Regions from separate parts of the Flavobacterium sp. GW821-FHT12A05 genome, predicted to be linked through region 2. Evidence: riboswitches for the same ligand, from Rfam matches in the RefSeq annotation. Region 2 holds a riboswitch; each other region holds the start of a gene.
The links. Region 2 has a riboswitch for S-adenosylmethionine ahead of AC1RRQ_RS08040 (redoxin domain-containing protein). Riboswitches for the same ligand answer to the same signal wherever they lie in the genome.

Region 1 (7,412 bases), on a different contig from region 2:
AAAAAAAAATAGGTCACAGATTTTAAGGATTAAACGAATTAGCACTGATTTTTAAAATCAATGTAATCTTTTTAATCTGTGGCTAACCTTTTTCAACCCATGTAAATGGTTTTTATAATACATTAAATAAAAAGAAACCCGTGTCAATCCGTTTAATCCGTAATCCCGATAGCTATCGGGAGTGGGCTGTTTTTTAAAGAGGAAGCCCTTATTTACGGGCCTATAAAAAAATTAGTGTTAAATATCAAAATTTTATTTGGCAGTTAAATAAATAAATATTACATTTACTCTATCAAATTAGTCGAGTTTAAAAAGAATTAAATTTTAAATAGAAATGAAAACAATAGCAAGAAAAAATATGATGTGTTGTAGTATGATGCAAATGTGCATCCAACCTTGCTGTTGCCAAAAGTAAAAGATACAATCTTTGTTATAGTTACACTATAAGCCCTTTTGGTCGCCATCCGAAAGGGCTTTTTTCATTTCAACACTTTAAATTAAACATCATGAAAACACTAAATTCAATAGCGGTAGAATATTTATTGAGAAACGATTCTCAAAAAAATAACAATATATCAGAAGAAACAACAAGAGAAGTAATAAGGATAAATACAGAGCAGAATATCAAAGCTCAGAAATCATTACTATTTCAAATGTATGATCTTGAAGAAGAAGGCGAAGATTTTTTAGCCTAAATCTAAATTAAAATTTCAAAAATCAATTAACAATATATATAAGTATTAACAATACCTAAAAAACTAAGAAATCATGAGTACACACAAATTTGCAACAAACGCATTACACGCAGGACACGACGTAACTAAAAACTCTGGAACAAGAGCAGTGCCAATTTATCAAACATCATCATATGTTTTTAATAACGCAGATCATGCCGCTAATTTATTTGGTCTTGCCGAAGCAGGATTTATTTACACGAGATTAAATAATCCAACAAACGATGTTTTAGAACAACGGCTTGCAGCGCTCGAAGGTGGTATTGGAGCAGTAGTTACAGCATCTGGAGCATCGGCAATTTCAACGACTTTATTGACTTTGTTAAGAGCCGGAGATCATATTGTAGCATCAAATAGTTTGTACGGAGGAACTTATAACCTTTTAAATGTAACATTACCGCGTTTAGGAATTACAACAACATTTGTAGATCCTTCAAATCCTGAAAATTTTACCAAAGCTGCAAAAGAAAATACAAGAGCTTTCTTTGTAGAATCTTTAGGAAATCCAAAATTAGATGTTTTAGACCTAAAAGGAATTTCGGCGCAGGCCAAAGCATTCAAAGTGCCTTTTATAGTAGATAATACAGTTGCGACACCTTATTTATTAAACCCAATTAAATATGGTGCCGATATTGTAATTCATTCACTGACAAAATATATTGCCGGAAACGGAACTTCGTTAGGAGGTGCCATTATCGATGCCGGAAGTTTTGACTGGGCTAACGGAAAATTCCCTGAATTTACAGAACCTTCTGCAGGATATCACGGATTAGTATATCACGAAGCTATAGGAAATGCTGCTTTTATTGCAAAAGCAAGAATCGAAGGATTGCGTGATTTTGGAGCGGCTTTGAGTCCGTTTAATGCTTTCCAGATTATTCAGGGATTAGAAACGCTGCCAATTAGAATTAAAAAACACAGTGAAAATGCTTTGGCTTTAGCCGAATGGTTAGAGAAACAAGATGAGGTAGTCTGGGTAAACTATCCAGGTCTAAAATCAAATAAATATTATGATTTAGCCAAAGAATATCTTCCGGAAGGACAAAGTGGTATTATCACTTTTGGATTAAAAGGAGGTTTTGACGCCGCTAAAAAAGTGGTAGATGAAACGAAATTGTTTTCTCTGCTGGCTAATATTGGCGATACTAAATCGCTGATCATTCACCCTGCAAGTACCACGCACCAGCAATTGTCTGAAGAAGATCAATTGTCAACGGGAGTATCGAAAGATTTAGTCCGACTTTCTGTTGGAATAGAAGATGTTGAAGATTTAATTGCCGATTTGAAAGCGGTTTTTGAAAACGTTGCGCAATCGCAATACAGCATCAATAAGAATTAGGTTTTTTTGTTTTTTGTTTGAAAAATTGCCTTTAGCAGCGTGAGTTCTGCTAGAGGTGATTTTTTATTAAAAAATCCACCATAAATTTAAAATTATGTCAAAGCTTAAAATAAATATTATTCTATTTGGAATAGGAAATATAGGAAGCACATTAATCAATCAGATTATAGAAAGTCAGGAGTTTTTTCTGCAAAGTAAAAATGTCGATTTTCATTTTCCCATCATTACCAATTCTACAGTAGCTTTTTTCGAGAAAGAAGGCGTAGGATATGCTTGGGAAACCAATTTTAGAGAATTGGCCGTTCCTTTTAGAGTCGAAGATATTATTGAATTTGCAAAAGAAAACGAATTCGAAAATCTTATTGCAGTTGATGCAACAGCAAGCGATGAGTTAATTGGACATTACAATACCTTAATCGAAAACGGATTTAATATTGTTGCCGTAAATAAAAAAGCCAATACACTGCCAATAGACCTTTATAAGCAGTTAAGAGAAAATCTTAAGAAATACGACAAAGAGTTTTTGTATGAAACATCGGTTGATACAGGATTTCCGGTTTTACAGACTTTAAGAGATTTATATTATTCAGGAGAAAAAATAACAAAAATTAGAGGCGTATTTTCAGATAACCTCAGTTATGTCTTTAATCGTTTTTCTTCCGAAGAAAATACATTTTCGGCTGTTTTAAAAGATGCCAGCCTGCTCGGCTTAATGCGATCTACTTTTAAAGAAGATTTATCAGGAAATGATACCGCAAGAAAACTGTTGATTTTAACTCGTGAAATTGGTAAAGAATTTGAGTTTTCAGACATTAAAATCAATTCGCTTATAGGAGAAGAGCATTTAGAGAAAAACGGAATTCTGAATAAAGAGGCCATAGACAGATCTTTTAAGATTGCCAAAATAACTCAAAAAGACAATCACGTTTTGCGATATATAGGAGAATTTGATGTAGAGAAAAACACTTTAGAAGTAAAATTAGTTTCAGAACCCATAACTTCGGCAATAGGACAATTAAAAGGTTCCGATTCTATTTTTGAAATTTATACCCAGTCGTATGCCAATACGCCAATTGTGCTTCAAAGTGCTTCGCCATGCAAGCAGGCAATTTCAAGAGGCTTAATAACCGATATTTTGAAAGTTGCCGAAAAAATAAAAAATAAAGAAGCCGTCTGGCTGTAGTGTTTTCGATATTAGCGAGTAGTTCTTTGATAGATTGAAACAGAAAAGTTAGTTAAATTTTTGTAAGACAAAACTTTCTTTATCTCAATTCTTAATTTTGTAAGATGTTTTTTAACGTTAAAATACTGTTTTTTAACGTTTTTTAAGAAAAAATGCGCTTTTATAACTTGCGAATCTGAAAAAATATTCGCACATTTGTAAGGCAAGTAAGGTATGTTAAAAACAGCCCGTTAATTGTTAAAATAATTAAACGCTTTTTAGATAATTAATCAGATCAAAAAAGCTCATAAAAAAAACTAAATGCAAGATTTTTTTAAAATAACAGTCAAAACGCAAATGAATAAGTCCCTACAGATGAACAAGATGTTTAATGTCGCACATATTTGTGTACGCGTCTGTTGATACTAAAAGTATATATAAGTTCTATAAAAACTTAAACCCTTTTGGTATTAAAAACCCAAAAGGGTTTTTTTATTCCATTTAGCTTGCATAACAAAGAATTAAAGAAATAATAAAGATTAAAATATAACTAACATAAACTTAAACATCATGAGCACAATTAACTACTTAAGAAAAAAACTTTTCAGAAGCAAAATCGAAAGAAATAATCCCCCGCCAGTAAACGAGTTAATCCACCCAAGTTTCGGAATAACTGAAACAGATAAAAAAGCGGAGAAAAAAGCACCAAATTCATTATTGTTTTTGATGTATTCAAAAGAAAATGAAACCCTTTTCATCTAACTTGAAAAGCACTCATAAATTAGGTTAAAAACCTGCTTAAATTTACTGGGCAATTTGTTCGGTAATTTTTTGCGTACAATAGTTTCTGATTGAAGTATGTTTAAGAAATTGAGCAATCAGTTTCGATAAAATTTGTTAGTTTAAGAAATTAGTAGTTAATTTGCACCGTTAAGTTCAAACACGTATTGAAATGTTATAAAGAAAGGACGAGGGATTAGACCCGATGAATCCTTAGCAACCCTTCGTTAAATCGAAGAAGGTGCTGCATTCTACCACGCCCAAACGTGGAAAGATAACAACAAGAATTTTTCTAGTTTCAACTCTAGACTTTCTTTCTAATATTTCCACACAAATCAAAATTAAAAAGATTTGAAATTGGAAAATATACCAAGTCCCATCCTAATACAAGATTTCATCACCGAAAGTGGTGCACTATATCCGTCGTTACCGTTAAGTTTTACACTTTCTGGTCTTCCTTTGCATACCGCTCCAATTGTTTTGGTTAATCATGCCCTGACAGGAAATGCCGATGTTACCGGCGAAAACGGCTGGTGGAGCGATTTAATTGGAGATGATAAAACAATAGATACCGGCAAGTATACGGTTCTGGCATTTAATGTTCCCGGAAACGGAACAGATTCTTTTATAATCGAAAACTATCAGGATTTTACAACCAGAGACATTGCGAGAATTTTCATCAAAGGATTAAAAGCCTTAAACATAGAACAGGTATTTGCCATAATTGGCGGTTCTGTCGGCGGCGGTATTGCCTGGGAAATTTTGGCATTGGAACCCAACATTACCGAAAATCTAATTCCTATTGCAACTGATTGGAAATCGACTGACTGGATGATTGCTAACTGCTATCTGCAGGAACAAATTTTAAACAATTCGTCTAAACCAATCGAAGATGCGAGAATTCACGCTATGCTGTGTTACCGTTCTCCGGAATCATTCAAAGAAAAATTTCAACGCACCATCAACCAGGATCTTTTGATTTTTAATATTGAAAGCTGGCTGGCGCATCACGGCAAAAAACTGCAGAAACGTTATCAATTAGCATCTTATAAATTGATGAACCAACTGCTTAAAACCATAGATATTACCAGAAATAGCGAGGATTTCGAGGCTTTAATATCCAAAACAAACGCAGCGATTCATATCGTGGCAATCAATTCAGATTTATTTTTTACACCAAAAGAAAATCTGGAAACTTACAATGAATTAAAGAAATTTAAAAACAATGTTTTTTACAGCGAAATAGATTCGGTTCACGGACATGACGCTTTTTTAATCGAGTACAAACAATTAGATCATTTACTTGCCGATATTTTTAAGGCAGAAACAATAGCAAAATAAAATGAAAATATTAAAATTTGGAGGTAAATCATTATCAAACGGAGAAGGACTTAACAAAGTAGTTTCGATCATTTCTGATAAAGTAAATCAAGGCGAAAAAATTGCCGTAGTCGTTTCTGCCCGTGGAAATGCAACAGATGAATTAGAAGATATTTTAAGAATTGCGGCTAAAAACGGAAACTACAAACCGTTGTTAGAAAGCTTTAAAGCCTATCAGATTTCAGATTTTCCTCAAGTTGATCTATCTGAAGAATTTAATATTTTAGATAAACTTTTTGAAGGTGTAAGTCTTATTGGCGATTACAGCAATAAAATTAAAGATCAGATTTTGTCTAAAGGCGAATTGCTTTCGGCTAAATTATTGACTTCAATTTTAGTTGGAAAAGGAATTCCCGCCAATTTTGTAGATACAAGAGAGTTATTAAAAACCGATTCGAAATTTGGAGACGCACAGCCTTTAGAACAATTGTCTAAGAAAAACGTAATCAATTATTTCAAATTACATAACGGAGAAACGGTAAATATCGTTACTGGTTTCATTGGTTCAAATAATAACAACGACACCACAACTTTAGGAAGAAACGGAAGTAATTACACGGCTTCGTTAATTGCTAATTATTTAGATGCCGAAGAACTTCAAAATTTTACACACGTTGACGGAATCTACACGGCAAATCCTGATTTAGTAGCCGATGCTAAAAAAATCGAATACCTGTCGTTTAATGAAGCGAATGAATTAGCCAATTTTGGAGCAACAATTCTGCACGCTAAAACGATTATTCCGTTGTTAGAAAAAAACATTCCGCTTCGTATTTTAAATACATTCAATCACGAAAACCACGGAACTTTAATCACTTCAAATTCGGCTAAAGAAGGAATCAAAACACTTTCTGTTTTAGAAAATGTGTCTTTGGTAAATCTGGAAGGACGCGGATTACTTGGGAAATCAGGAGTAGATGCCCGAATTTTTAAAGTAATGGGCGATCATAACATCAGCGTAAGCATCATTTCTCAAGGTTCTTCAGAAAGAGGAATTGGATTGGTTGTGGCCAAAGATAAAGCAACGCTTGCAATGGTTGAATTAGAAAAAGAGTTCGAAAACGACTTTTATTCTAAAGATGTAAACCAGATTACAGTAACAGATAATGTGTCTGTAATTTCAATTATCGGTCAGGATTTAAGTACTTTCCATAAACCTTATACAGCATTAATTAAAAATAAAATAGTTCCAATATTATTCAACAATACAGTTACGGGTAAAAACGTGAGTTTGGTTGTGAAAAAAGAAGAACTAAACAAAGCTTTAAACGTAATTCACGGAGAGATTTTTGGAGTTTCTAAAAAAATCAACATCGCTATTTTCGGTCACGGATTAGTGGGAGGAACGTTGATTAACCAAATTTTAGAATCGGCTTCTGCAATTGAAAAACGTAAAGATGTTAAGCTGAATGTTTTTGCGATTGCCAATTCTAAAAAATTGCTTTTAAATAAAAACGGCGTAACTTCAAACTGGAAAACAGATATTGAATCTAAAGGGGAGTCTTACACAATAAAAGACATTATCGCTTATGCAAATGAATATCATTTAGAGAATTTAATTGCAATTGATAATACAGCAAGTGCTGCTTTTGTAGAAAATTATATTCCGCTTGTAGAAAGCAGTTTCGATTTAATTTCGTCAAATAAAGTTGCCAATACATTAAGTTATGGTTTCTATAAAGAATTGAGAAAAGCTTTAGCAGAAAATCAAAAGAATTATTTATACGAAACCAATGTTGGTGCGGGATTACCTTTAATTGATACGATTAAGTTACTGCATCTTTCTGGTGAAAACATCACAAAAATAAAAGGAGTATTTTCGGGAACATTAAGCTATTTATTCAATAATTTCTCTGCAAAAGATGCTCCGTTCAGCGAAATTCTGCAGGAAGCAATTGATAATGGATATACAGAACCAGACCCGCGTGAGGATTTATGCGGAAATGATGTGGGAAGAAAATTATTGATTTTGGCAAGAGAATTAGATTTACAAAATGAGTTTGAAGAAATCTCTATT
Region 2 (7,412 bases):
GTAGCCGGATCAAGTGCACTTGTCGCTTCATCACACAATAAAACTTTCGGATTATTGGCTAAAGTTCTGGCAATGGCAACTCTTTGTTTTTGTCCGCCAGAAAGGCTTGCCGGATAATCATTTGCTTTCTCGGCTAAACCAACCAATTCCAGTAATTCTAAAACACGCGTTTTAATTTCGCCTTTTGGAGTTCCCACTAATTCAAGCGGAAAAGCAACATTTTCAAAAACGGTTCTTGAAGAAAGGAGATTAAAATGCTGAAAAATCATCCCGATTTGTCGTCTTTCAATTGCTAATTCTGCGTTTGAAAGCTGCATTAACGCTTTTCCGTCTACAATAATTTCTCCTGAAGTTGGTCTTTCCAACAGATTCACGCATCGAATCAGCGTACTTTTTCCAGCTCCGGAAGTTCCGATTACGCCAAAAATTTTCCCCGGCGGAACCCTAAGCGAAACATCCGATAAGGCAGAAACAATCCTGTCTTTCTGATAAAAAGTTTTGGTAACATTTTTTAATTCAATCATTTGTTCAAATTCAAATTTTAAAACAAAAAAGCCTTTCAAATCTTCATGAAAGGCTTTCTGAAATAAATAGTATTATTTTATATATAAGCCAGATCAGTGAATTTCACAGCATTACTACAGCACATCATACGGCTGCTATAATAATAATTCAAATTCTGGTTCTTGTTTCTCATTGCGGTTGCAAATTTAAACAGATAATTTTAATTTTTATGCATAAAAGACAAAACTTTTATTAACCTATCAAAATAGTAGATTATTATTTAGATTCCTCTTACAAGATTTACTATGAAATATTATCCCATTAGAAACCCGACAGGTTTTAGAAACCTGTCGGGTTTAAAACTTAACTAACTATAATCTAACTTAAACCATTCATTTACTTCTTCGGCTATATTTTCTTTAATTTCTGGATTTTCAAATTCATTTGTAACCGAATTATATTCATAATCTTTCTGCCATTTTTTATAATGTAAAGCAACCTGTTCGATTGCATCGCAAATAAATGAAAGTTCATCATTTGTCATAATCGGATGCAGTGATAAACGAACCCATCCCGGTTTGTTGGTTTGGTTTCGCTCTAAAAGTTCACTCGTAATAATGGCTGATTTTTTCTCATTTATATTGAAAAGATAATGCGCATAAGTACTCGCACAAGACCAGCCGCCACGAACCTGAATCCCGAAACGGTCATTTAAAAGTCGGACAATAAGATTATAATGAATATCTTCGATTACGAAAGAAACGCATCCAATTCGTTCTGTTGTAAGATCACCCAGAATCGACAAACCCTTTATTTTTTGAAGTCTTGAAAAACAAAGATCAAGCAATTCTTTTTCTCTGTTTTTAATATTTAAAACTCCCATTTTATCTTTTAATTCTAAAGCTAAGGCAGTTCTAATTACTTGTAGAAAGCCTGGCGTCCCGCCATCTTCTCTAACTTCTATGACCTCGCTGTAACAATATTTACCCAGCGGATTGGTCCATTTTACATTGCCGCCACCGGGATTATCCGGAAAATCAGATTTGTATAATTTTTCATTGAAAACCAAAACACCGCACGTTCCCGGTCCGCCTAAGAATTTATGAGGCGAAAAGAAAATAGCATCTAACTGCTGTTGCGGATCTTTAGGATGCATATCAATTTTGACATAAGGTGCCGAAGCAGCAAAATCAACAAAACAAAGTCCGCCGTTTTCATGCATAATTTTGGCTAATTCATGATAAGGCGTAATAATTCCCGTAACATTCGAACAAGCCGTAAAGGAGCCTATTTTTATGCTTCTCGAGGCATATTTTTTAATTTCTTTCGAAAGAACATTAGGATCGACTAAATTGTTTTCATCAGGAGGCAGAATCACCACTTCGGCATTGGTTTCATACCAAGAAACCTGATTAGAATGATGCTCCATGTGGGTAATGAAAACAACAGGTCTATCATTATCATCATGAATTCGCAAGCCCATTATTCTCTGCAGTTTTGATAAAGCTGCGGTCATTCCGGTTCCGGTTGTAACCAAAACATCCGATTCGCTTGCGTTAACCGACTTTTTTATGACATCTCTCGCATATTGATAAGCATAAGTTGAAGTTTTTCCTGTTTGACTTGAAAGTGAATGCGTATTGGCAATCATTGGACCAATTTTATTAAGCATAATATCCTCGATTGGAGCGTATAATCTTCCGCTGGCAACCCAATCTGCATACAGCAGATTTTGTTTTCCATAAACCGATTTAAAAGTATGATCTACACCTACAGTACTTTCTCTAAATTTAGAGAAGTAACATTCTAATTCAATTGGTTGTGTTTCTGTCTCAATAGCATTCATTTCCTTATCATTTAAATTAACTAAGTTTTTTTTATTAATTTGCTTGTCCTAAAAGCGATTTAAGCGTAGTCTGCAATTCTTCTCCATGCAGGTTCTTTGCTACGATAATTCCTTTTGAATCGACTAAATAATTCCCCGGAATGGCTCTTACACCATATAATTTAGCAACGGCGCTGTTCCAGAAAAGCAAATCAGAAACGTGTGTCCAAGTCAAATTATCATCCTGAATTCCTTTAATCCAGTTTTCTTTCTTTTTATCTAAAGAGATTCCAATAATATTGAATCCTTTATCGTGAAATTCTTTGTAAGCCGCTACGATATTTGGGTTTTCTTTTCGGCAAGGACCGCACCATGAAGCCCAAAAATCGACTAAAGTGTAACCACCTTTTAAATTTTCATAAAAACGAACTGGTTTACCTTCGGGATCATTGCTGGTAAAATCAGGGGCTTTTTTTCCAACCGCTAATCCGTTTAAAACAGTAACCAGTTCTTTTAGTTCTTTCACGTAAGTGGTATTTTGAAGGCTTTTATCAAGCAGAGCAATGTTTTGAGTGATTTCTTCCGGCGATAATCTGTACGACCAGTTTCTGTACAACACATAAGCTGAAACAATAGATTTAGGGTTTTCTGTAATGAATTTACTGATTTCTACCTCTTTTGATTTTCTATAGGTTTCGAATAAATTCTGAGATTCAGAACCTTCTACAACAGAATTACTGTAGTATTTTTTTGGATTTAGTTTTACTGTGATTGGGCCTTTTTCAAGGAAAATATACAACGGACTGCTTTGTGTGTTTACGCTTAAACCATATAATTCCGGTGTTTTTACTTTGGTTTTAAAACTAAAACTTCCGTCTTTTACTTTTACCGAATCAATTGTGGTAAACATTTTATTGTGAAATTTCTGCAGATAAACGTATTGTGCAACTGTATCTACAACAGTTCCTTTTAATTGTAAATTGCTGTCTTGTGCCTGAGTTTGTATAACTCCAAGAAATAAGGCGAAACCTAATAGTATTTTCTTCATTTTGTTTTGATTTTTAAGTGATGATATGATTTTTATTTTAGTTGAAATTAGACAAGGAAATTCCTTTAACCCAATGTAAAATGGATTTTAGCAAATGCTATTTATAAGGGGAAATTGGAGAGAGTTTAATGCTTTCGCATTCGGAAAACAGCAAAACTATTTGCATCAAAAATTGAATTCAAAAATTCATAAGCCGCGTATAAAGTTGAGTCTGCTTTCATTTAAAAGAATAAAAAGGTTTTAACATTCATGACCTTATTCAGATTTTGAGGAAATCTTTCTTATCTGTCCCGCAAAACGGGAAGGATTTAGCACCTTATTCGACAACAGGTTGCTAAGACATCATTGGGCCTATTCCCTCAGTCTTTCTGGATAAGTATCATACAGAATTTTTCTGTAGTACAAATATATATACTAATTCTATAAAATTAGTATAGTTTAAGAATATTTTTTTTAATATTATTTAAAGAGATGATGATTTCAGATATAAAACACTGTAAAATAAAACCTTACAACTAATAAAATCTTTTAGCATTTTTTTATTTTATAACAGAAATTCATACAGTTGAAGTAAACCGTACTCGAATTTGTGCACAGTTTAAACCCGACAGGCTTTAAAAACCTGTCGGGTTTAGTTGAATGAAAAGAGCTTCGACTTCGCTCAGCTTGACAGTAATAAAGTTAATAAAGTTGTCAGCCTGAGCGAAGTCGAAGGCACGCCAAGTACATCGTAATTTTATGTCATCCCTGACAAACGATACGTTATAACTTCAAGCCATCAAAATAAGCTGTAGTTTCTTCAATTAAAGAATGCATTAAATCTTTGGCTTTTGTATGTTTTAAGATTGGGGAAATTTGTCCGCCCCAAAATAATATCATATCCCATTTTTGCTGGTCAAGGGCTGCTTTTCTCAATGGCGATATAAAAGTAGTCTGCAACGGAAAAGGCAGAATAGCTGATTCTTTCCCCATTATATCTTTTGCGATTCGGCTTGTGATGCCGCGCCCGAGCCTTCCTGTATAGGCGCGAGAAAGCGTAGTGTATTTTGCAGCATCAGAAAACAACATTTCTCTGTGAATTGGCAATGCATTCGATTCATCGACAGCTAAAAAGGCGGTTCCAATTTGGCCTGCGCTTGCGCCTAATGTTAAAGCTGCCGCAATTCCTTTTCCATCGGCGATTCCGCCAGCGGCAATAATAGGAGTTTTAATTTTTTCACGCATGAGCTGCAGTAAAACAAAAGTTCCGGTTACAGATGCTTCGGCATTGGTTAAAAAAGAAGGTCGGTGTCCGCCCGCTTCAAAACCCGAAGCGATAATCATATCAACACCTTTACTTTCCAGAAAAAGGGCTTCATCAAGTGTTGTCGCTGCTCCTACCGTTACAATTCCTGATCTTCGGCATTGTTCTAAAACATCATCTGAAGGAACGCCAAACATAAAGCTAAAAACTTTTGGTTTGACATCTAAAATAACTTGTAATTGATTTTCAAATCTTGATTGAAACGGCGCTGGTTTTTCCGGTAACGGAATCCCAACTTCATCATAATACGGTTTAAAAAGCGCTTTTGTTTTCTCAAATTGCTCATCGGTTAAACCGCCATCCGGAATATCATGATCTGAAACCCAAAGATTAATGTTATACGGTTTATTTGTGGCTGCTTTTATCTGCTTGTCGACTTCGTATATTTCCTGCGGACTCAAAGTATAAGCTCCGTAACCGCCTAATCCGCCAAGATTAGAAACTGTAGTGGTTAATTCTACGGTTGACAAATTACCACCAAAAGGTCCTTGCAATATGGGATAATCAATTCCCAATAATTCCTTAGCTTTTGTATTGTACCACATGTGTTTCAATTTTAATTATTTGCTTGTATCGGTCAACATTTTATTGACGATAAGCCATTTGCCGTTAATCTTATGGAAAGATAAAAAATCCCTATAATTAAAGTCGTACATTTTAACATTTAATTCCGCCACAGCGATAGAATTTACAACGCTTATCTGCAGAATTTCTCCTTTAAAAGGTTTGCCGGAATCTTTTGGACTTTGTCGGTTTTTAACGCCGTCTAAATACAAATCAACAGTTTTAAAATAAGGCTGTCCTTTTACATCTCCAAATAATAATGTTCCGGGTTGAAAAATACTTCCTAAAAGCATTTCATCACCTTCGTAAATACCTTTAAAATAATAATTTTCTATGGCATCAGTAATGGCTTGAATTTCGATTTGATTTTCCATTTCGATTGTATTTTGAGCTTTTATGCTCTGAAAATTCCAGAGCATAAAAGCAGTTAATAAAATAGTTTTCACCTTAATTTAAATTGTGTCCTGCACCTTTTCCGCCATCAACATTAATGATTGATCCGGTAATAAAATTGCTTTTGGCAACGGTGTAGACCATTTCAGAAATATCATCGATCTCTCCTACTCTGTTTAATAAATGCAAACCGGCACTTTGATCTGCGTTGTCACCATGCATTGGCGTGCGGATTACACCCGGCGCAACGGTATTGAAACGAATATTCTGCTTACCAAATTCGGCAGCTAACTGAATCGTTAAAGCGTGAATAGCTCCTTTACTTGCAATTGGTGCCGAAGCCGGCCATCCGCCTAAACCATGATTTACCAATGGCGTCCCGATATTAATGACCACGCCGCCTTGTTGCTGCAGCATTTGCGGAATCACGGATTGCGTTGTAAAATAGGTTCCTTTTAGATTGGTTTTCAAAAAGGTATCTAAATACTCTTCATCTACTTCTAAGAATGGTTTACTGGCAAAAATTCCCGCATTATTAACCAATACATCTACGGATCCAAATTTTTCAAGTGCGATTTTAACCAATTGCTCGCCTGTTCTTTTGTCGCTTACATCTCCGGCAAATTTTGCCAGATTCGCTCCTGCTCCAAATTCATTGTACGTTTTTTCTAATGCGGTTTCTGTCAATGAATTGATTACAACATTATCACCTCTGTCTAAAAAATATTTAGCGATTCCTTTTCCAATACCAGATGCTGCTCCGGTAACAATTATAGTTTGTTTTTTCATGATGTTTATTTTTTATCGGCTGTAATGCCTTTTTCTCTTAATACTGAAACTTGTTCTCCGGCATATCCCCAATCGTCTAATTCGATTTCCTGAATCACAACGTGAGTCAAATGCGGATCTTTATTTAATACTTCTGTAATCAGGTTGGTAATACCGCTGATTAATTCTTGTTTTTGCCCGCGGGTTACTCCTTCGCGGGTCAATTCGATTTTTACGTAAGGCATGATGTTAGTTTTTAGATTGTCCGGAAAAAGAAGCTTCGGCTGTGATGTTAAAATCAAGCTCAAAGTCGTTGTAGATTAGGGTGTCTCCCAAATCCTTGAAGAAATTTCCTGAGCGGAATTTGATATCGTATTTAGTACGATCAATAATTAATTTGCCTGCAAGAGAAATAATATCGCTGTTGTTTTTTACTTCTGCTTCAAAACCAACTATGTGTGTGATATCTTTTATAGTCAGGTTTCCTTCCAGATGATAAGTAGTTGCTGCTATTTCTTTTACACTTAAAATATCAAATACCGCAGTTGGGAATTTTTCGATAGAGAAGAAATCATCCGAAGCTAAATGTCCGGCGAATTGTGTGTTTGTTGCCGGATCTGTTACATCCAGAATTTTAATAGAAGTAGTATCGATTACAATATTTCCTCCGTTTATTTTTCCATCATTGAAGATGAAATTACCATTTTTGATACCAATTGTACCGTTATGTGCACCAGTAACTTTTCTACCAGTCCATTCTACGCTGCTGTTTGAGCTTACGATTTCAAAATTTATTGTTTCCATTTTTATTGTATTTAAAAGTACAATACAAAGGAACGGCGACTATAAAAATTGGTTACGTGATGTAGATCACATTCTTTTTTTTTGAGGTTCTAAGGGACTAAGATGCTAAGGTTCTAAGTTTTTTTAGAAATGAATAATTAAAACATAGCCAGCGGTTTCAACCGCTGGAACGCAAAATATTGCCATAATCAAGATCCCTGGGG
Region 3 (7,412 bases), on a different contig from region 2:
TAATAAAACCGTTTAATAACTTTTTACAAGTTTGAATCTGTGCTAACACAATATTAAATGTATTCTCATCAATGTATTTTTGATCCAATGCCAAATAATACTGTGTTTCTAATTCATACAATGACCCTCTTGAAATATGAAGAAAGTGTATTGTGTCTTTTGATGTTTGACGCCCACAACCTTCCGCTATACAATAAATTCACCAACTTCCGCGCTTCAATCCAAACTTCCAATTTACTGTATTCCATTTTAGTTGTTCGTTAATGGTTGTTGGTTGATGGCGCTTTGAGTTCAAATCTATCAACCAAAAACCAACAACCATCAACTATGTTTTAATCTGCTATATTAGGGTTTAACCATTTCATTGCGTAATCAGTTGGAACATTGCGTCGTTTGGCGTAATCTACTACCTGATCTTCTTTTATTTTCCCGAGTCCGAAATACCTGCTTTTAGGGTTTCCAAAATAATATCCAGAAACTGATGAAGCCGGCCACATTGCCATACTTTCCGTCAAGGTTACTCCAATTTCTTCGGCTACATTTAAAAGTTTCCAGATGGTTGGTTTTTCCAGGTGATCCGGACATGCAGGATATCCTGGCGCAGGACGAATTCCTTTATAATTTTCTTTAATCAATTCTTCGTTGGTTAAAGATTCTTCGGTATCATAACCCCAGAAATCTTTACGTACTCTTTCGTGAAGATATTCGGCGAAAGCCTCAGCAAAACGATCGGCAAGCGCTTTCACCATAATCGAATTATAATCGTCTAAATTCTTTTCGTATTCCGCTGCCCATTCATCTACACCAAAACCTGTGGTTACGCAAAACGCTCCCATGTAATCGGCTATTCCGCTTTCTTTTGGCAGAATAAAATCAGCTAAAGCGATGTTTGGAGCGCCTTTTGTTTTTTGCGACTGCTGACGAAGCGTTAAGAATTTCTCCAAAACTTTTCCGTTTTCATCGCGCAATTCAATGTCGTCATCATCCACCTGATTCGCAGGGAAAATTCCGTAAATACCTTTTGCTTTTAATTTTTTCTCCGCCAAAATCACTTTCAGCATTGCCTGAGCATCTGCAAAAACCGAAGTCGCTTCTTTACCCACAACCTCATCCGTTAAAATTGCCGGATATTTTCCGTACAATTCCCAAGTCTGAAAAAATGGCGTCCAGTCGATATACGGAACCAAAACATCCAGTTCTATTTCTATGGTTTGTTTCCCAATTACTTTTGGTTTAGTCGGCGTATATTCAGACCAATCCAATGGTAATTTGTTTTTACGAGCGTCTTCAATACTTAAGAAATTCTTATCCCTCGAACGATTTAAGAATGTTTCTCTAAAAGAATCGTATTCTGCACGAATATCTTTTGCATATATTTTTCGGTTATGATCTAATAGATTTCCTGCAACAGTAACAGCTCTCGAAGCATCGTTTACGTGAATTACAGTTTCTCTATATTGCGGTGCAATTTTCACGGCGGTATGCGCACGCGAAGTCGTTGCCCCGCCTATCATAATTGGGATTTTAATATCTTGTTTGTCTAATTCTTTGGCTAAATAAACCATTTCATCAAGCGAAGGCGTAATCAGTCCGCTTAAACCAATAATATCTACATTATGTTCAATCGCCGCTGCAATAATTTTTTCAGGAGGCACCATAACACCAAGATCTACAATCTCGTAATTATTACAAGCCAAAACTACCGAAACGATGTTTTTACCAATATCGTGAACGTCGCCTTTTACAGTTGCCATCAGGATTTTTCCATTTCCTTGTTTATCTCCGGCTTGTTTGCTTGCTTCGATAAAAGGCAGTAAATAAGCAACAGCTTTTTTCATTACACGAGCCGATTTAACTACCTGAGGCAGGAACATTTTTCCGCTTCCAAATAAATCTCCAACGACATTCATTCCCGTCATCAAATTAATTTCGATAACCTCAATTGGTTTTGTCGCTGCCAAACGTGCTTCTTCAACATCTTCTTCAATAAAAGCGTCAATTCCTTTTACCAATGAATGCGTAATACGCTCCTGAACGGTTCCAAAACGCCATTCCTGAACTACTTTTTCATCACTCTTTGCTTCACCTTTTACATTTTCTGCAAAATCTAAAAGTCGTTCTGTCGCATCGTCACGTCTATCTAAAATTACGTCTTCAACGTGCTCTAATAAGTCTTTCGGAATATCATCATAAATCGTCAGCATCTCCGGATTAACGATTCCCATCGTCATTCCGTTTTTAATCGCATGGTACAAAAAAACCGAGTGCATCGCTTCACGAACCGTGTCATTTCCTCTAAAAGAAAACGAAACGTTACTTACTCCACCGCTAATATGCGCGTGCGGAAGATTCTCGCGAACCCATTTTGTTCCTCTAAAGAAATCCAAAGCATTCAATCTATGTTCTTCCATTCCCGTTGCAACCGGAAAAATATTCAAATCGAAAATAATATCCTGAGGAGGAAACCCTACTTTGTTCACCAAAATATCATACGAACGCTGACAAATCTCCACTCTACGATCGTAATTATCGGCCTGACCTACTTCGTCAAAAGCCATGATAATTGCTGCCGCTCCGTAACGTTTGATTAGTCGAGCATGATGAATAAAAGCTTCTTCACCTTCTTTTAACGAAATCGAGTTTACAACGCTTTTTCCTTGTACTACTTTCAGACCCGCTTCAATGATTTCCCATTTAGAACTATCGATCATAATTGGCACTCTCGAAATATCTGGTTCTGCAGCAATTAAATTCAAAAATTTAGTCATAGCAGTAACTCCATCAAGCATTCCTTCATCCATATTAATATCGATGATCTGTGCTCCACCTTCTACCTGCTGTCTTGCAATATCAAGCGCCTCGTCATATTTCTCTTCCTTGATTAATCTTAGGAATTTTCTTGAACCTGTTACATTCGTACGCTCACCAACATTCACGAAAACACTTTCGGGCGTAATAATTAATGGTTCTAATCCTGATAATACAAGGTCTCTTCTTTTTTCTGTCATTTTCTTTTAAGTTACTGAGATCCTAAGATGCTAAGGTTCTAAGTTTTTTTTATTCTATATTTTTTTAGGTTTTTAAACCTGTATTCTTTTAATATTTTGGGCGTGTCCCTCCGGGTCGGGCTATCCGTTACAAGTCCTCGCTCTTCCTTCGTCAGGCTGTGGGCTTTTCACTTCTATCCCTCACGCAAACTCGACTTCATCAGCCTTTTACCTATTATTTGTTCTTTTTGGAATATTTATTTCCATTTCGAATTTTCTATATATTTACAAGTTACACCTGCATCATATCTATAATATTTGACCTTTGTAAAACCTGCATTGACAAGTGAAATAGAATCTGGTTTTAATTCTTCTTTCAAAATGATATAGTGTCCTTTTTCGGGATTATCTAAATCATATTTTACTTTATAAAACTTATTTACAAGATTATAATCAACAATAGAAGCGCCTCCTAAAATCTTTTTTCCGCCAGAATAAAAACAATATCTTAAAAAATGGGATTTACCCGCTTGCTTAATTCTTAATGTAAGCCCTATTGTTTCTCCTTTAAATGTCTTTCTATATTTCTTATTCTCATTTCCTCTGTAATGTGAAAAAAGCATAAATGAAATAAGTACAACTAAAAAAACACTTGCCATGACATATCCAAGCTTATTATTGTGTTCCTCTGTCATTTTCTACTCAAGCACTGGCGCTACTCTTGGTTTATAATCCTTCGCAACCTCAGCAATTAATCGAATATGATCTGGAGTTGTACCGCAGCAACCGCCAATGATATTAATCAAATTATCGTCTAAATATTCTTTGATCAAAGCCTGAGTTTGTTCCGGCGTTTCATCATATTGTCCGAATGCGTTTGGTAATCCAGCGTTTGGATGTGCCGACACATTAAAACTTGTGTTATGCGCTAATGTTTTTAAATATGGTTTCAGCAAATCGGCTCCAAGAGCGCAATTGAATCCTACACTTAATAACGGAATATGCGAAACTGAAATCAAAAACGCTTCGACTGTCTGCCCAGAAAGTGTTCTTCCAGAAGCATCTGTAATTGTTCCCGAAACCATGATTGGGATATCAAGATTACGTTCTTCTTTCACTTCTTCGATTGCAAAAAGTGCTGCTTTTGCATTTAATGTATCAAAGATTGTTTCTACTAAAAGCAAATCACAGCCACCATCCATTAAAGCTTCTGCTTGTTGTTTGTAAGCAATTCGTAAATCGTCAAACGTTACGGCTCTGTAACCTGGATCGTTTACATCTGGTGACATACTTGCTGTACGGTTTGTCGGTCCTATTGAACCTGCTACGAAACGAGGTTTCTCCGGATTTTTTGCGGTAAACTCATCGGCTACTTGTCTCGCGATTTTTGCCGATTCGTAGTTTAACTCGTAAACCAAATCTTCCATGTGATAATCTGCCATACCAATTGTCGTTCCAGAGAAGGTGTTGGTTTCTACAATGTCAGCACCAGCTTCATAATAAGCGGCATGCACATCGCGAATCGCTTGTGGTTGTGTTAGGGATAGTAAATCGTTATTTCCTTTTAACGGGTGTGGAAAATCTTTGAAACGCTCTCCTCTAAAGTCTTCTTCTGAGAAATTATAGCGTTGCAGCATAGTTCCCATTGCTCCGTCAAGGATTAGGATATTTTTTTTTATTGCTTCCTGAATTGTTATTGCCATGGCTTCTTTTTTTAGCTTCTAAGACACTGAGGTGCTAAGGTGCTAAGTTTTTTTTATTATGATTGTGAAGTTTAAACCTAACAGGTTTTTAAAACCTGTTAGGTTTGCTTCGGATATTTTTTCACATTAATTCCAAAAGTGCACTATTGCTGGCTCATTAGCCCCGATTGAAGTGGAAATTATTTTGCTTTTTTCTTTAAAAAGCAAAAGAATTGCAACGAAAAGCGGGAACTATTGACTGCAAAAATGCGCCAATGATTCGCTCCTGATACAGAATCTGTTTCAGTAAATATTATATGTTATCGAGAAAAAGTTTTGAGAAATACGAGTATGTATTTGTGTTATCTATCTTTAATACTGGAAAATGTCGTATAAAGTAGAATTTAGCACCTTCTTTATGATAAAGGGTTGCTAAGGTTTCATCGGGTCTATCCCTCCGCCTTTCGTGATAACTGACAATAATTTTAAGAACAGTGCAAAGGTATGAAATAGGCTTTCTATTTGCAAATGTTTTTTTTCTAAGGTTCTGAGGGACTTAGGTGCTAAGGTTCTAAGGTTTTTCTTTTACGTGATTTAGCTCCGGAGGAGCATAATATTTATAGAAAAACAACGTGCACAAAACAAAAACTCCAGCGGAGGGGCATATATTTCGCTCCGCTGGAGCTCTTTTGCAAACGAACAATTTCTTTCTATAAATATTTCATCCCGCTGGGATTAATAAAAAAGCCAAAACTGTTTTCTTAATATAGCCCGTGGTTTCAACCACGGGAAACGTATTGTGATAATCCTTTTTTTGTAATCATGCATCTTGATTAGCGATATGTCTATTCGTTGCGTTCCAGTGGTTGAAACCACTGGCTATGTTTTATTATGTTTTCTAAAAAAAAGCTCAAACTTGTTGTCAAGTTTGAGCTTTCTATATAAAAACCTAAGAACCTTAGTCCCTTAGAACCTCAGCACCTTCGATTAAACAATCGCCTTAACAACTGCTTTTGGAGCTTCTTTACGAGTTCCGTCGAAACCGTCTACACCAGAAACTGTTGTATATTTCAATACATATTTTTTACCTGGATTGATGATTTGATAAGCTGCCTGGCACATTAAAGTTGCTTCGTGGAATCCGCAAAGGATTAACTTTAATTTTCCTGGATATGTGTTTACGTCTCCAATAGCAAAGATTCCCGGAATGTTAGTTTGGTAATCTAATGCATTGTTTACTTTGATTGCATTTTTTTCGATTTCTAATCCCCAGTCTCCAATTGGACCTAATTTTGGAGTTAATCCGAAAAGTGGGATGAAATAATCGGTTTCGATTTTACGGTGTGCCCCGTTTTCTTCGATATCTAATGATTCAACGTGCTCAGCACCATTAATTCCGATAACTTCTGCTGGTGTAATTAATTTAATTTTTCCAGCTGTTTTTAATTCCTGTACTTTTTCTACAGAATCTAAAGCTCCTCTAAATTCGTTTCTACGGTGAATTAAAGTTACTTCTGAGGCTACATTTGCTAAGAAGATACTCCAGTCAAGTGCTGAATCTCCTCCTCCTGCAATTACAACTCTTTTATCTCTGAATTTTTCAGGATTTTTGATGAAGTATTTTACTCCTTTATCTTCATAAAACTCGATATCTTCAATAAGTGGTTTACGCGGCTCAAAACTTCCTAAACCTCCTGCAATTGCAATAACCGGAGCGTGGAATTTTGTTCCTTTGTTTGAAGTTACAATGAAAGTTCCGTCTTCTTGCTTTTCGATTGTTTCTGCACGTTCTCCTAATGTATAACCTGGCTCAAATTGTTTAATTTGTTCTTGTAGGTTATCAATTAAATCTCCGGCTAATACTTCCGGAAATCCAGGAATATCATAAATGGGTTTCTTTGGATATAACTCTGATAGCTGCCCTCCTGCTTGTGGAAGTGCATCTAAAATGTGGCATTTTAATTTTAACAATCCTGCCTCGAAAACGGCAAATAAACCTGTTGGTCCTGCTCCAATTATAAGTATATCTGTTTTAATCATTATGTTGTTGTTTATAATCATTCTTAATAACGCAAAGAAACGAATAAATCCTTGTACTTTCAATGATTTTTATCATTTATTTCTCTCCGAAACTTTTTTACTCTTTATTTTTTAATGAAGAGGTAATCTCGTTCATTCTTTTAACCTTTTCTTCAAAATTGCCTTTGAGTGTTTTTCTGTATTCATTCAGATTCTCAACCATTTGATTGATATCTTCCGGAATTACTTCTTCAAAAAACTCACGTAATCTCTTGGCTGTTGTAGGCGATTTACCATTGGTTGAAATAGCAATTTTCACATTTCCTTTTGTTACGATGCCACCTAAATAATAATCACATAAATCTGGTGTATCGGCAATGTTGCAAATCAAATAACGCTTTCTCGCTAAATCGTAAACCTTTTTATTTACTTTTAAATCGTCTGTACAGGCAATTACCATGTGACGCTTTTTGAGCATTTTCTTTTTAAACTTCGATCTTGTCAATTTTATCGAAGGATGTTGCTCTGCCAAAACTTTAATTTCTAAATGAAATTCTTTTGCTACTACCTCAACATTTGCATTCGGACTTGACTTTAGCAAGAAGGAAAGCTTTTCCAGACCTACATTTCCTCCGCCTACAATTAGTATATTTAAATTGTGAAGCTTTAAAAATATTGGATATAATTCGTTTTGTTCCATTTTAATTTAATTTCATCCAAACAA

Region 1: it holds a riboswitch for S-adenosylmethionine, as region 2 does, so the genes downstream of both, AC1RRQ_RS06100 (alpha/beta fold hydrolase) here and AC1RRQ_RS08040 (redoxin domain-containing protein) in region 2, are expected to answer to the same signal.
Region 3: it holds a riboswitch for S-adenosylmethionine, as region 2 does, so the genes downstream of both, AC1RRQ_RS06025 (homocysteine S-methyltransferase family protein) here and AC1RRQ_RS08040 (redoxin domain-containing protein) in region 2, are expected to answer to the same signal.

What each region holds. Positions count from the first base shown of each region.
Region 1 covers NZ_JBXAQY010000002.1:638,744-646,155, reverse strand. The annotation lists gene AC1RRQ_RS06120 (hypothetical protein) at 507-695, shown strand; gene AC1RRQ_RS06115 (O-acetylhomoserine aminocarboxypropyltransferase/cysteine synthase family protein) at 769-2,073, shown strand; gene AC1RRQ_RS06110 (homoserine dehydrogenase family protein) at 2,168-3,256, shown strand; gene AC1RRQ_RS06105 (hypothetical protein) at 3,806-3,997, shown strand; SAM riboswitch class I at 4,188-4,296, shown strand; gene AC1RRQ_RS06100 (alpha/beta fold hydrolase) at 4,373-5,356, shown strand; gene thrA (bifunctional aspartate kinase/homoserine dehydrogenase I) at 5,358-7,412, shown strand, end outside.
Region 2 covers NZ_JBXAQY010000003.1:321,991-329,402, forward strand. The annotation lists gene metN (methionine ABC transporter ATP-binding protein MetN) at 1-524, opposite strand, end outside; gene AC1RRQ_RS08035 (aminotransferase class V-fold PLP-dependent enzyme) at 872-2,350, opposite strand; gene AC1RRQ_RS08040 (redoxin domain-containing protein) at 2,385-3,377, opposite strand; SAM riboswitch class I at 3,656-3,756, opposite strand; gene AC1RRQ_RS08045 (NAD(P)H-dependent flavin oxidoreductase) at 4,140-5,225, opposite strand; gene AC1RRQ_RS08050 (nuclear transport factor 2 family protein) at 5,241-5,618, opposite strand; gene AC1RRQ_RS08055 (SDR family NAD(P)-dependent oxidoreductase) at 5,692-6,426, opposite strand; gene AC1RRQ_RS08060 (tautomerase family protein) at 6,432-6,650, opposite strand; gene AC1RRQ_RS08065 (YceI family protein) at 6,655-7,209, opposite strand.
Region 3 covers NZ_JBXAQY010000002.1:619,516-626,927, forward strand. The annotation lists gene AC1RRQ_RS06010 (four helix bundle protein) at 1-199, opposite strand, end outside; gene metH (methionine synthase) at 333-3,008, opposite strand; gene AC1RRQ_RS06020 (hypothetical protein) at 3,245-3,682, opposite strand; gene AC1RRQ_RS06025 (homocysteine S-methyltransferase family protein) at 3,686-4,690, opposite strand; SAM riboswitch class I at 5,029-5,145, opposite strand; gene AC1RRQ_RS06030 (NAD(P)/FAD-dependent oxidoreductase) at 5,657-6,709, opposite strand; gene AC1RRQ_RS06035 (precorrin-2 dehydrogenase/sirohydrochlorin ferrochelatase family protein) at 6,807-7,388, opposite strand.